One region of the Terriglobus albidus genome, then DNA from elsewhere that is predicted to be linked to it. Evidence: predicted binding sites of a transcription regulator. Region 1 holds the regulator's gene; the other holds the start of a gene.
What was found. The regulator LexA, encoded in region 1, represses DNA repair genes until DNA is damaged. The targets are predictions, from matches to a motif close to CANTTCGCTTTTTATTCGC.
Positions count from the first base shown of each region.

Region 2: the regulator LexA is predicted to act here: its motif matches at 3,369-3,387, upstream of FTW19_RS14450 (recombinase RecA).

Region 1 is NZ_CP042806.1:4,045,118-4,049,987, reverse strand. Features, by position in the region: gene FTW19_RS15975 (DUF4097 family beta strand repeat-containing protein) at 1-367, opposite strand, end outside; gene FTW19_RS15970 (efflux RND transporter periplasmic adaptor subunit) at 404-1,612, opposite strand; gene lexA (transcriptional repressor LexA) at 1,845-2,447, opposite strand; gene FTW19_RS15960 (response regulator transcription factor) at 2,693-3,454, shown strand; gene FTW19_RS15955 (HAMP domain-containing histidine kinase) at 3,460-3,690, shown strand; gene FTW19_RS15950 (sigma-54-dependent transcriptional regulator) at 3,690-4,870, shown strand, end outside.
Region 2 is NZ_CP042806.1:3,693,508-3,698,377, forward strand. Features, by position in the region: gene FTW19_RS14440 (DNA polymerase III subunit alpha) at 1-840, opposite strand, end outside; gene FTW19_RS14445 (DNA polymerase Y family protein) at 833-2,359, opposite strand; gene FTW19_RS14450 (recombinase RecA) at 2,341-3,366, opposite strand; gene FTW19_RS14455 (MGMT family protein) at 3,714-4,001, shown strand; gene FTW19_RS14460 (RNA polymerase sigma factor) at 4,120-4,870, opposite strand, start outside.

The DNA of each region.
Region 1 (4,870 bases):
GATTTGTCGCGGTCGGAACGTTGATGTCGTAGTCGATGACGATATTACGGTAAAGATCGTTATTGCCTTGAGTCTGACCGATCGTAACGCTGGAACCCGACTGAACAATGGGCGGGTTGGCGACAATCTGGCGGATGCGCTCGTCGGCATTACCGGCAAACCATCCTCCGGAGCCGGCGCGAACGTGGCCGACGATCCGAACCTCCGAATTCGAGCCGGGAACAACCTTGACGTATCCGGAACCAGTGGAGACGCTGACATTGGTCGACCCGGAGACAGTGAGGGTACGGGAAAAGTCCTCAGCCGTGGCGAGTACGGCGACGGCTGCGAGTGCGGTTGCGGTAAGTAGAGTACGAAGGATCTTCATGGTTGTTCCCTCTATGGTTTCACGATAAAACGCAGTTTACTGCTGCAGAATGACCTGGTCGTTCTGGTTGAGACCGCTCAGAAGCTCGGTCCTTGTGCCGTTGGAGATGCCTACTTTTACGGGGACTTTCCGGCGGCCCTTCTCTGCCTTGGAGTCCGGGATCTCGATGCTGGCGTTACGCTGCTTATCGTAGATAACAGCCTGCTCCGGAACGGTGAGCACATTCTTGTGCTCTTCGAGGATGACCTCGGCGTTTGCGGTCATATTGGCCTTCAACTCGCCGCCGGGATTGTCGATCGATACCCGTACTTCGAAGGTCGTAACGTTGTCCTTCTCGACACCCAACGGAGCGATCTTGGTGACCTTGCCGTTGAAGACTTTGTCCTTGAAGCTTTCCACGCGGATGCGAGCAGGCTGACCCAGGTAAACCTTGCCGATATCGCTCTCATCGACCTTGCCCTGTACGTAGACCTGGGTTGTATCGCCCAGGGTCATGACCAGGGTGGCGGTGGATCCCATCACAAGAATGGAGCTGACGGCATTGCCGAGCTCTACATCCCGGGAGAGGATCATGCCGTCGATCGGAGAGACGATGTTGGTGTAGCTGAGCTGCTCTTCAAGCTGTTTGAGCGATGCCTGAGCCTGCGCAACCTGTGCCTCCGCCTGGTGCAATTTGGCGGTGTCAACGGTGATCTGGGCAAGAGCTTTATCGCGCGCATTGGCGGCGGCAGCGTACTTCTGCTGCGCATCATCCAGCGCCTGCTGGCTGACAACTCCTTGCTTGGACATCGCAAAAGCGCGTTCGTAAGTGTTTTTGAAGTTGGGCAGATCAGGAGCCTGGGCATTCACTTTGTCGAACTCGATTGCGGCGGCGGCGGCCCGAGCGTTGGATTCTGCGGCGGTCAGTTGCGCCTTCTGGGCGGCAACCTGATCGAGAAGTTCCTGCTGGTCGAGCTGGGCAAGAGGCTGGCCGATCTTGACCGGCTGGTTGATATCGGCAAAAAGCTTAGTGACGATGCCGGAGGCCTTGGATTTGACCTCGACTTTGACGATGGGCTGAACCTTACCGGTGGCAACTACAGAGCGAGCGATGTCGCCGCGTTCCACCTTCGACAACTGGGAAGCATCAATCTTCGAACTGGAGCCGGAGGCCTTGATGGCAAACGTAAGGCCCGCGGCCAGAACGACGACGGCAATGCCGCCCCAGATATACAGTTTGCGCTTGGATTTGCGGGGTGCGGCCATGATACTCCTGATCCTCCGGTGGGGTGGTTACGGAAGGGAGTACGCGCGAAATAGGAGATTGGTTCCCTGAAAGTTAGGTAACAGAGGACACGCCCTTAGGCGGCCTGGTGGGTTAGAGCATTTTTCCTGTAGGCGTAGTGTAGGGTTTCCGCATCTACGGGCGTTTTCGTTTTCCGCAATGAAAACGCCGCTGCACGCTCCTCCCGGGATACCCAGCAACAGGAAAAATGCTCTAGTACTTTCGTAGCACGCCCAGGACCTTACCCTGGATCGTTACCGCGGCCGCCGGGGCGAAGATCGGCGCCATCTCGGAGTTTGAAGGTTGTAGGCGAATCATGCTGCCTTCCCTGTAAAACCGCTTTAGGGTGGCATCAGTACCGTCCACCAAAGCGACGACAATTTCGCCCTCCCGGGCGGTGCGGGTACGCTCAACCAGAACATAGTCGCCGGAGACGATATGTTCGTCCCGCATGGAATCGCCACGGACCTCGAGAGCGAAGACCTCCCGGTTGCCAAGAATATCGCTGAGCGAGATGGTTTCAGCCGTCTCGACTGCTTCCACCGGCCGTCCAGCGGCAATGCGGCCTAACAGTGGAAGGCGATCGGTACCTTTCTTGGAAGAACGTGCCGGTAGAACGTCGATCGAACGGCTGCGATTGTGTGCACGCTGCAACAAACCTTTGTTCTGTAGGTTCGTGATGTGCTTGTGAACGGTGGCAAGCGAATTGACGCCGAGGCCGCTGGCGATCTCCTCATACGAAGGGGAATATCCGCAACGCTGCGTGAATGAGGTGAGGAAGTCGAGAACGTCCTTTTGCCGCCGGGTAATTGCCATGTCTGACATTTTAGCGAATAAAAAGCGAATCGCAACAGAGAAGACGTTAGGAAGTAACTCGCTAAATTCCTCTTTAGATTCCCGTTTTGGGGCTGCGGCAAAAAAGTCCTGGTAACGCAGGCTTGCGGTTACCCCTGTGCACGAATCAAGGTAGGTACATAAGTCTTATCTGCAAAGACGTGAACGAACGCAAGAGTCGGAACTTTTAGCTTTTCGCTAGGTTAGTCAGTGAATTGGAGAAACAAATGGGAATTCTGCTGGTGGAAGACGATAAAGCCCTTGGAATGCTCTTGAAGAGGGGACTTGAAAAAGAAGGTCATCAAGTCGAGTGGTTACAGGATGGAGAAGCCGCGCTCCATCACGCAATGGAAGAGAATCCGGAGCTTGTCGTTCTGGATCTGAGTTTGCCCAAAATGGATGGAGCTCAACTGCTTGAGGAAGTACACCGCAGGATGCCCCACACTTCCGTACTTGTACTGACCGGGCGGACTCAGGTCGAAGAGCGGGTGCGCTGTCTGGATCTCGGAGCCGACGATTATCTGCTCAAACCATTCAGCTTCCATGAGTTAACAGCGCGCTGCCGTGCTGTGATGCGCCGGAAGAAGCACGTACCCGATCAGCTTCTGAAGTACGGTGTCCTGGAAGTGAACCGTATGCTCCGTCAGGTGCGCGTGGCCGACGTGGAAGTAGAGCTGACCTCAAAGGAATATGCCCTGCTCGAGTACCTCCTGCTCCATAAGGGGAAGGCCGTTTCCCGTGCACAGCTTCTGAAGGGTGTTTGGCGGACAACGTCCCATACTGGGACCAATGTTGTGGACGTATACATCAACTACCTGCGCCGGAAGCTGACCGTGCAAGGGGTATCGGATGGCGCTGCGTTGATTGAAACGGTTCGCGGCGAGGGTTATCGGTTACGGAATATGTCATTCCTCGGTGGCCTTCCGGAAAAATCAGGTTCACAGAGCGTAGCCGCCGGTAGTACAACACGGATATTGCGACACGCGTGACAATTATGGATCGTGAACAGGTGCAGGAACTGAGTGTGATGCTGCATGACCTGTGCCAACCGCTGACGGCGTTGCAGTGCCGTCTAGAGTTGGCAGAGATGGAGGGCGACGAGGAAGGCATGCGTCGCGCCATAGCCGACAGTCTGACGGAATGCGAACGCTTGAATGGCATCGCAATGCGGATGCGGCAGCAGCTTCGAGAAGCGATGCAAGACGGGCCAGGGGACCTTAAATAATGCCATTTGAAACTAGGGTGGCGAACGGATCGGTATCCGTTCGCCATGCCGTTGTTGTCAGCGCAGACGGAGACCGGCGTTTTCGATGGGTTACGTCGCTTGAGGGCCTGCGTTGGCAGGTGGAGGCCGCTTCCGGCGGCGCAGAGGCGATGGCGAGCATGGAGCAGCATATTCCGGAAGCTCTTATTGTCGACAACTGGTTGCCGGACCTGGAAGTGGATGGATTTATCGCTTGGGTACGTCAGGCATTTCCATCGGTCGATATTCTGCGTGCCGATGGTGCACCGGTGGGAGACGGACCGAGAAGCCCACGGCGGCATGAGTTGCTGCATGTCCTACGGGCAGCAGAGGAAGATATGGTGGAGACGCCGGCACCGGCGGCCGTAGTCCCCGAGCGAGAGCCTGCGGCGCCCGTCCCCGTGATTGTTCCCTCTGAGCTTCCTGTGGATGCGGCCTTGTTGCCGGGAATGATCGGTAATAGCTCGGGCATGCGCGAGCTGGCTCGCATGGTTCGTCTGGTTGCGCCCCGCGATACGACCGTCCTGATTGAAGGAGAGACGGGGACAGGTAAAGAGGTGGTTTCAAGGGCGATCCACCGGCTCAGCCCTCGCTCCCAGAAGCCATTTGTGACCTTGAACTGCGCCGCCATTCCGGAGGCGCTGTTGGAAGCCGAACTGTTCGGGCATACCCGCGGTGCCTTTACCGGCGCAGTGCAGTCACGCACCGGCCGCATTGAGGCAGCGAATGGCGGCACGTTGTTTCTGGACGAAATTGGTGAGATGCCGCTGCCATTGCAGGCCAAGATGTTGCGCTTTCTGGAGAACGGGGAACTGCAGCGGGTAGGCGACAACGAGACCGTTCGGGTAGATGTGCGTGTGATCGCTGCAACCCACCGCGATCTGGAACGGCTGAGCCAGGAGCGGACCTTCCGGCTGGACCTCTACCATCGGCTGGCAGTTTTTCCTGTGGTCATTCCGGCATTGCGCGAGCGGGCAGAGGACATCCCGCTGCTGGCGACACATATCCTCAATAAGCTTGGCGAAACGATGCCGCAGAAACGCCTCTCCCAGGCGGCCCTGGAGACCTTCCAGGGATACGACTGGCCCGGAAATGTCCGCGAATTAGGGCACGTTTTGGAGCGAGCGGCCATTCTGGCGGAAGACCGTCCGGAGATTGGAAT
Region 2 (4,870 bases), 350 kb from region 1:
GGTCAAGCGCGAGGACAACTCAAGTGTGTTCTCGATTGCCCCCGGGATATCCCGGAACAAAGTCGACATCTGCTTCGCATCACGAATATAACGTTGGCTGTTGATGGAAAGCAGACGGCCTGCCCGGTCTAGTTCCGTATGGTTGCGAATCGCTGTAAACAGGTCCAGGATCTCCCGATCCTGTTTGGTCGCGTACCGTACTCCATTCGTCGCAAGAAGAGGAAGCTTCAGCGACTGCGCGATGCGAATGGCGGCCTGGTTACGCCACTCTTCCTCGCGTTCACCATGGCGTTGCAACTCTACGTAGACGTTCTTTTGCCCGAAGATGTGAATCAGTCTCTCGACGAGATCTCGGCCTGCTTCTTCTCCTCCTCGCTGTAAGGCTGAAGCCAGCGGTCCCTCATCCCCACCCGTAAGACATATAAGACCGGCGGCATGCTCTTCCAGATCCGATAGCGTAGCCATGCCTTCCTGTTTCTTCTTCTCACGCATTTTGAATCGTGTGATGAGCTGGCAGAGGTTCTGATAACCCTGGCGTGTCTCGCACAACAGAGGCAGACGCGCCGGCTCTGAACGATGCTGATGTGGCAGCCAGGTTGGGGGTGCGAGCCGCTGTCCGAAGGCGGCCGATGCGATCTCGGCTCCGACATGCGCATGGATATGGTTCTCGCTGGCGATCTTATGAAAGCGAGCCGATCCATAGAATCCGTTTCTATCGAGTAACGCTATTGCCGGCATATCTACTTCAAAGGCGCGCTTCGCCATTGCCTCCGGCGAAGATCCGCCTTCGAGGAAAGAAAATGCGCTTGCGGCATGGAGTTCTACATAACCGCTAGTCATAAAGCCCTACAAGAAGCCAGGATTTGTGAATAAGATCCTGGAGCACGCAGCCGTACAGCATTGATTCGTCATCGCCTCGTGCAATCAGATCCCATTGCTCCTGCCGCCAGGTCTGCTCATTCCACCATTCGCCGCCTGCAAGCCACGGCCCATAGGCATTCCGAACTGTATAGCGATGTCCTCGAAAGAAAAATCCTGATGGTCTTCCGGACTCGAGTGTGATGGTTAGTTGTTCCGGTGGGCATACGCGCCGAAGGCAGCCGTATGCCGTGCGGGAGATCTGCGTGGTGGCGTTGCCTGAGGGAATAACGAACGGCTCCATATGGAAACCGGGTGAAGTGTGCGTGTCATCGAGTACGGCGCGGCCGATGTTGTTATCGCCGACTAATGCCGTAATGCGCGCGAGCGTGACATCCAGCCGGCCGGGTTCAGGAAGCTGTGGAGAGAACAACCCAAGTTGGACTTTGCTGGTAGCTCCCGGCTCGGCGCGAAGACAGACTTTATCGATGGGAGCATTCGCAGGATGAGCTTCAAGATCGAGATGAAGCAGCTTCAACCACAGATGTTTATCGTTGGTAGGAATGCGAGGAGATACTGTGCGGCAGTGTGTTCTACCTCCTTCCAGATGAAGCTCAATCGTCACCGATGCGAGTGCGTAGACACGCATGGCGGCGCGGACGATGAGTTGTTCCAACATGATGGCTACACCGAAAAGCAGGGATTCAAGGTTGTCGAGTGGATAGTCCAGCTCCGCTGTTTCTTCAAGTACAAACGGGATATCGATAGGCTGGAAGAGATGAGGCAAGGTTCCGGTAGCCATCTGTTGCAGGCGTTTGCCATCCTGTCCCAGGCGGGCAATGAGATCTGTCTGGGGTAAGCCTGCCAACATGCCAAGCGTACGGATGCCCCATCGAGACAATGTCTCGGCATGCACTTCTGAGATGCCCAGGACGGATAAGGGAAGGGAAGCCAATGCCGCTGATTCTTGAGCGGTTGGGACGACAACGATAGCTGTCCTGGCAGGAAGCCCCTTTGCAAGCAGCATGCTCGTATGGAAGTTTCCGCTTACCGCCACCTGGGCAGAGATACCAAGCAATGCCACGCGCTGCCGCAAGGACCTGGCAAGAACTTCAGGCGGACCAAAGAGTGCTTCGGTTCCGGTGATGTCCAGGCAGCAGAGAAAGACATTCTCCTCTTCCTGTAGTTCAACGCGCGGAGAGTAGGTCCCTGCACACTCCAGAAGCGCGGTCTTCGACGCCGCTTCGGCAGATCTGGAACGGGACAGCATTGTTATGTTTCCGAAGGTATCCACTTCAACCTTCGTCATTCCTCGTTGCACACCCAACAACCGCGCTCTGGTGTTTAACGAGCACACCGTTTCGGCTGGCGGCTCGCCGTCCAGAACCACACACGGCTTCTCGCGCAGCTCCGGACGCAGACGTAGTAATGCCTGAGCAGAGAATTCCTTCACCAGCAGGCAGGCATACAACTCGCCGGAGTTCATTGTGCACCTGCCCATGAAGTTCGGCTCTGCCAGGAAGCCATACGAGCCGTTTGCGGTGGTTTGCGCATCGACACGACATTGTTTGCCGGTTGCGGGAAGCGTTGACGCAATACCTCGATGCGCGGCCGCATCCCGCTGAATACTGTGCGGGCTTCAAGGATCGGTTCGGCATCCAGCAAGCGCAGTTGCAGCTCCGATCCACTCTTCGCGCATGGATACTGGGTCAGCAACAGAATGCAGGCTTGCGTCTTTTCCGCAGCAACACGATAGCGATGCCACGTCGATAGCTCAATACGTGCCACGTATTGCGGCGCGATACCTGCGAGATCGAGAACAATGGCGCTGAAACCTCCAGTCTGCAAAAGCAGATCAGTGGTGCGAAGAGCGCGCTCAATCGCGTCGTAATGCCTGGCACGGCGCTTTCTATACGTGATGGGGTTTGCCGGCACAGATTCGCCTAGAGCCGAACGGTTTGTCTTTGCCTCAGTGATCTCCACAGGTTCGGGCAATGGAGCTTTTTCCGTGAAAAGCCCGGCCATTGCTTGGGAGAGTCCGCGGGCCTCGGTTCTTGGATGAGGACCAAATCCTCCACCATGCAGTCCTTTTTTCGGAGAGCCAGGGATGAAATACTTCGGCGGCAACGTTACAGACTTTGCGGTCTTCGTAGAGGTGTCTGCAACGTCAGCACAGCGGACCCATAGCAGGCGTCCTAAGTCCACTCCGATGGCAGCAGCAGAGGCAGGATGAAAGGCATTCGCCGAGTCGACCCAGGCGCACACCTTATTTGCCTCTGTCAACTGCGCAAGGAACGAGAGAGCCACTGAAGTTCGTCCGCTACATTCAGCTCCGACCAGTTCCGTCAAAGCTCCCAGGGGAAATCCTCCTCCCGACAACTCATCTAACTCAGCCAGGCCCGTGGGTATCTGGGGCCGGATAAGCCTGGGAGCCGGCGTCAAAGCAGAGGGAATCTTCCGTGCTAGAGCTGACTCAACCTGCAGTCGGATTGTGGAGGCGAGCGGCATAATGTTTCGCCTTATATTCGCCCTTGCCGGCTGTGGAAGGCAAGCGGAATAAATTCAGGAATGTGGCCGTGGTTGCTATCTATCTCAAAGCAAATAAGATGTTTATCAGGCAAGTTGAGACTGCAATTGTCGGCTTCAGAACTGACTTTGCAGTCGGTTTGATTTCGCAGCAGAAACAGACAAAGCCTAATACCTGGTAGAGAGGAAACATGCGCTCTGGTGGAAAGCCAACTCGAAGACCGACGAGATCATCCGGGATCGATCAACTGTCTATACAGCAAGCTAAAAAGAGACTTCTTCGGGACGCATCACGCCCGGAGGAGCAGCGCGACCGCGCGTTTCGGCTGATGATTCTTTCTATTCCGCCTGGCAAGGTCAGCACCTATGGCAGAGTCGCCGCGGCGGCTGGCTATCCACGCTACCATCGTGCCGTGGCTCGGCTTCTACGTACAGATCCGCCAGATGATCTGCCGTGGCATCGCGTGCTTGGCGCCGGAGGCGCAATCAAGCTGCATGGAGAAGCCGCACGGGAGCAGCGCTCGCGCCTAAAGCTGGAAGGCGTCCGCTTCCTCGGAGAGAAGGTGGATATGGAACGGCATGAACACACCTTCAAACCCTGGGAGGTCTACGAGTGAGCCTTCGGCATTCGCTCTAGATGTGGAGCCTCAGGAGGTTATTCCTGTTCAAGCCGGAGCGTGCAGCGGCGTTTTCATTGCGGAAAACGCCCATAGATGCGGAAGCCCTACTCTACACCTACAGGGAAAAACGCTCTAACCTATCCATTAGTAATTCTTTCTCTCTGCTGTTTTGTGTCATGTCGATTGCGCGCTGGATCTCTTCACGGGCCTCGGTGAATCTGCCCAGCTTGAGAAGCAGATCGCCACGAATACTTGGAAGCAGGTGATAGCCGGCTAACGCAGGTTCAGCAGAGAGTGTATCCAGTTCGGCCAGTCCGGCGGCTGGTCCTCGTTCCATCCCGACAGCCACCGCCCGATTCAGCGCCACAATTGGGGAGGGACTGATCTGGAGTAGCGCGTCATAGAGGAGGACGATCTGCTCCCAATTGGTTTCCTGGGGAGTGCGGGCGCGTGCATGACAGGCGGCGATCGCCGCCTGCAGCGCGTAGTTTCCGGCGCCACCTCCTAACTTCTTCGCTTGATCGAGTGCCGTTATTCCTCGTCTGATCTGCGCGTAGTCCCAGAGAGATCGATCTTGTTCCAGCAAGAGAATCGCTTGCCCATCCCGTCCTCTGCGCGCAGCGGTACGTGATGCCTGCAGTTCCATGAGCGCCAGAAGACCATGGACCTCAGACTCCCCGGGCAGAAGTTCCACGAGTATTCGCCCTAACCGTAATGCGTCGTCACAGAGTGCGACCCGCATCCATTCCTCGCCTGAGGTTGCCGTATATCCCTCATTGAAGATCAGGTAGACGACCGAAAGTACGGACTCAACTCTTCTGCGCAGCTCATCTCCACGCGGAGTCTCAAAGGGAACGTGGGCTTCG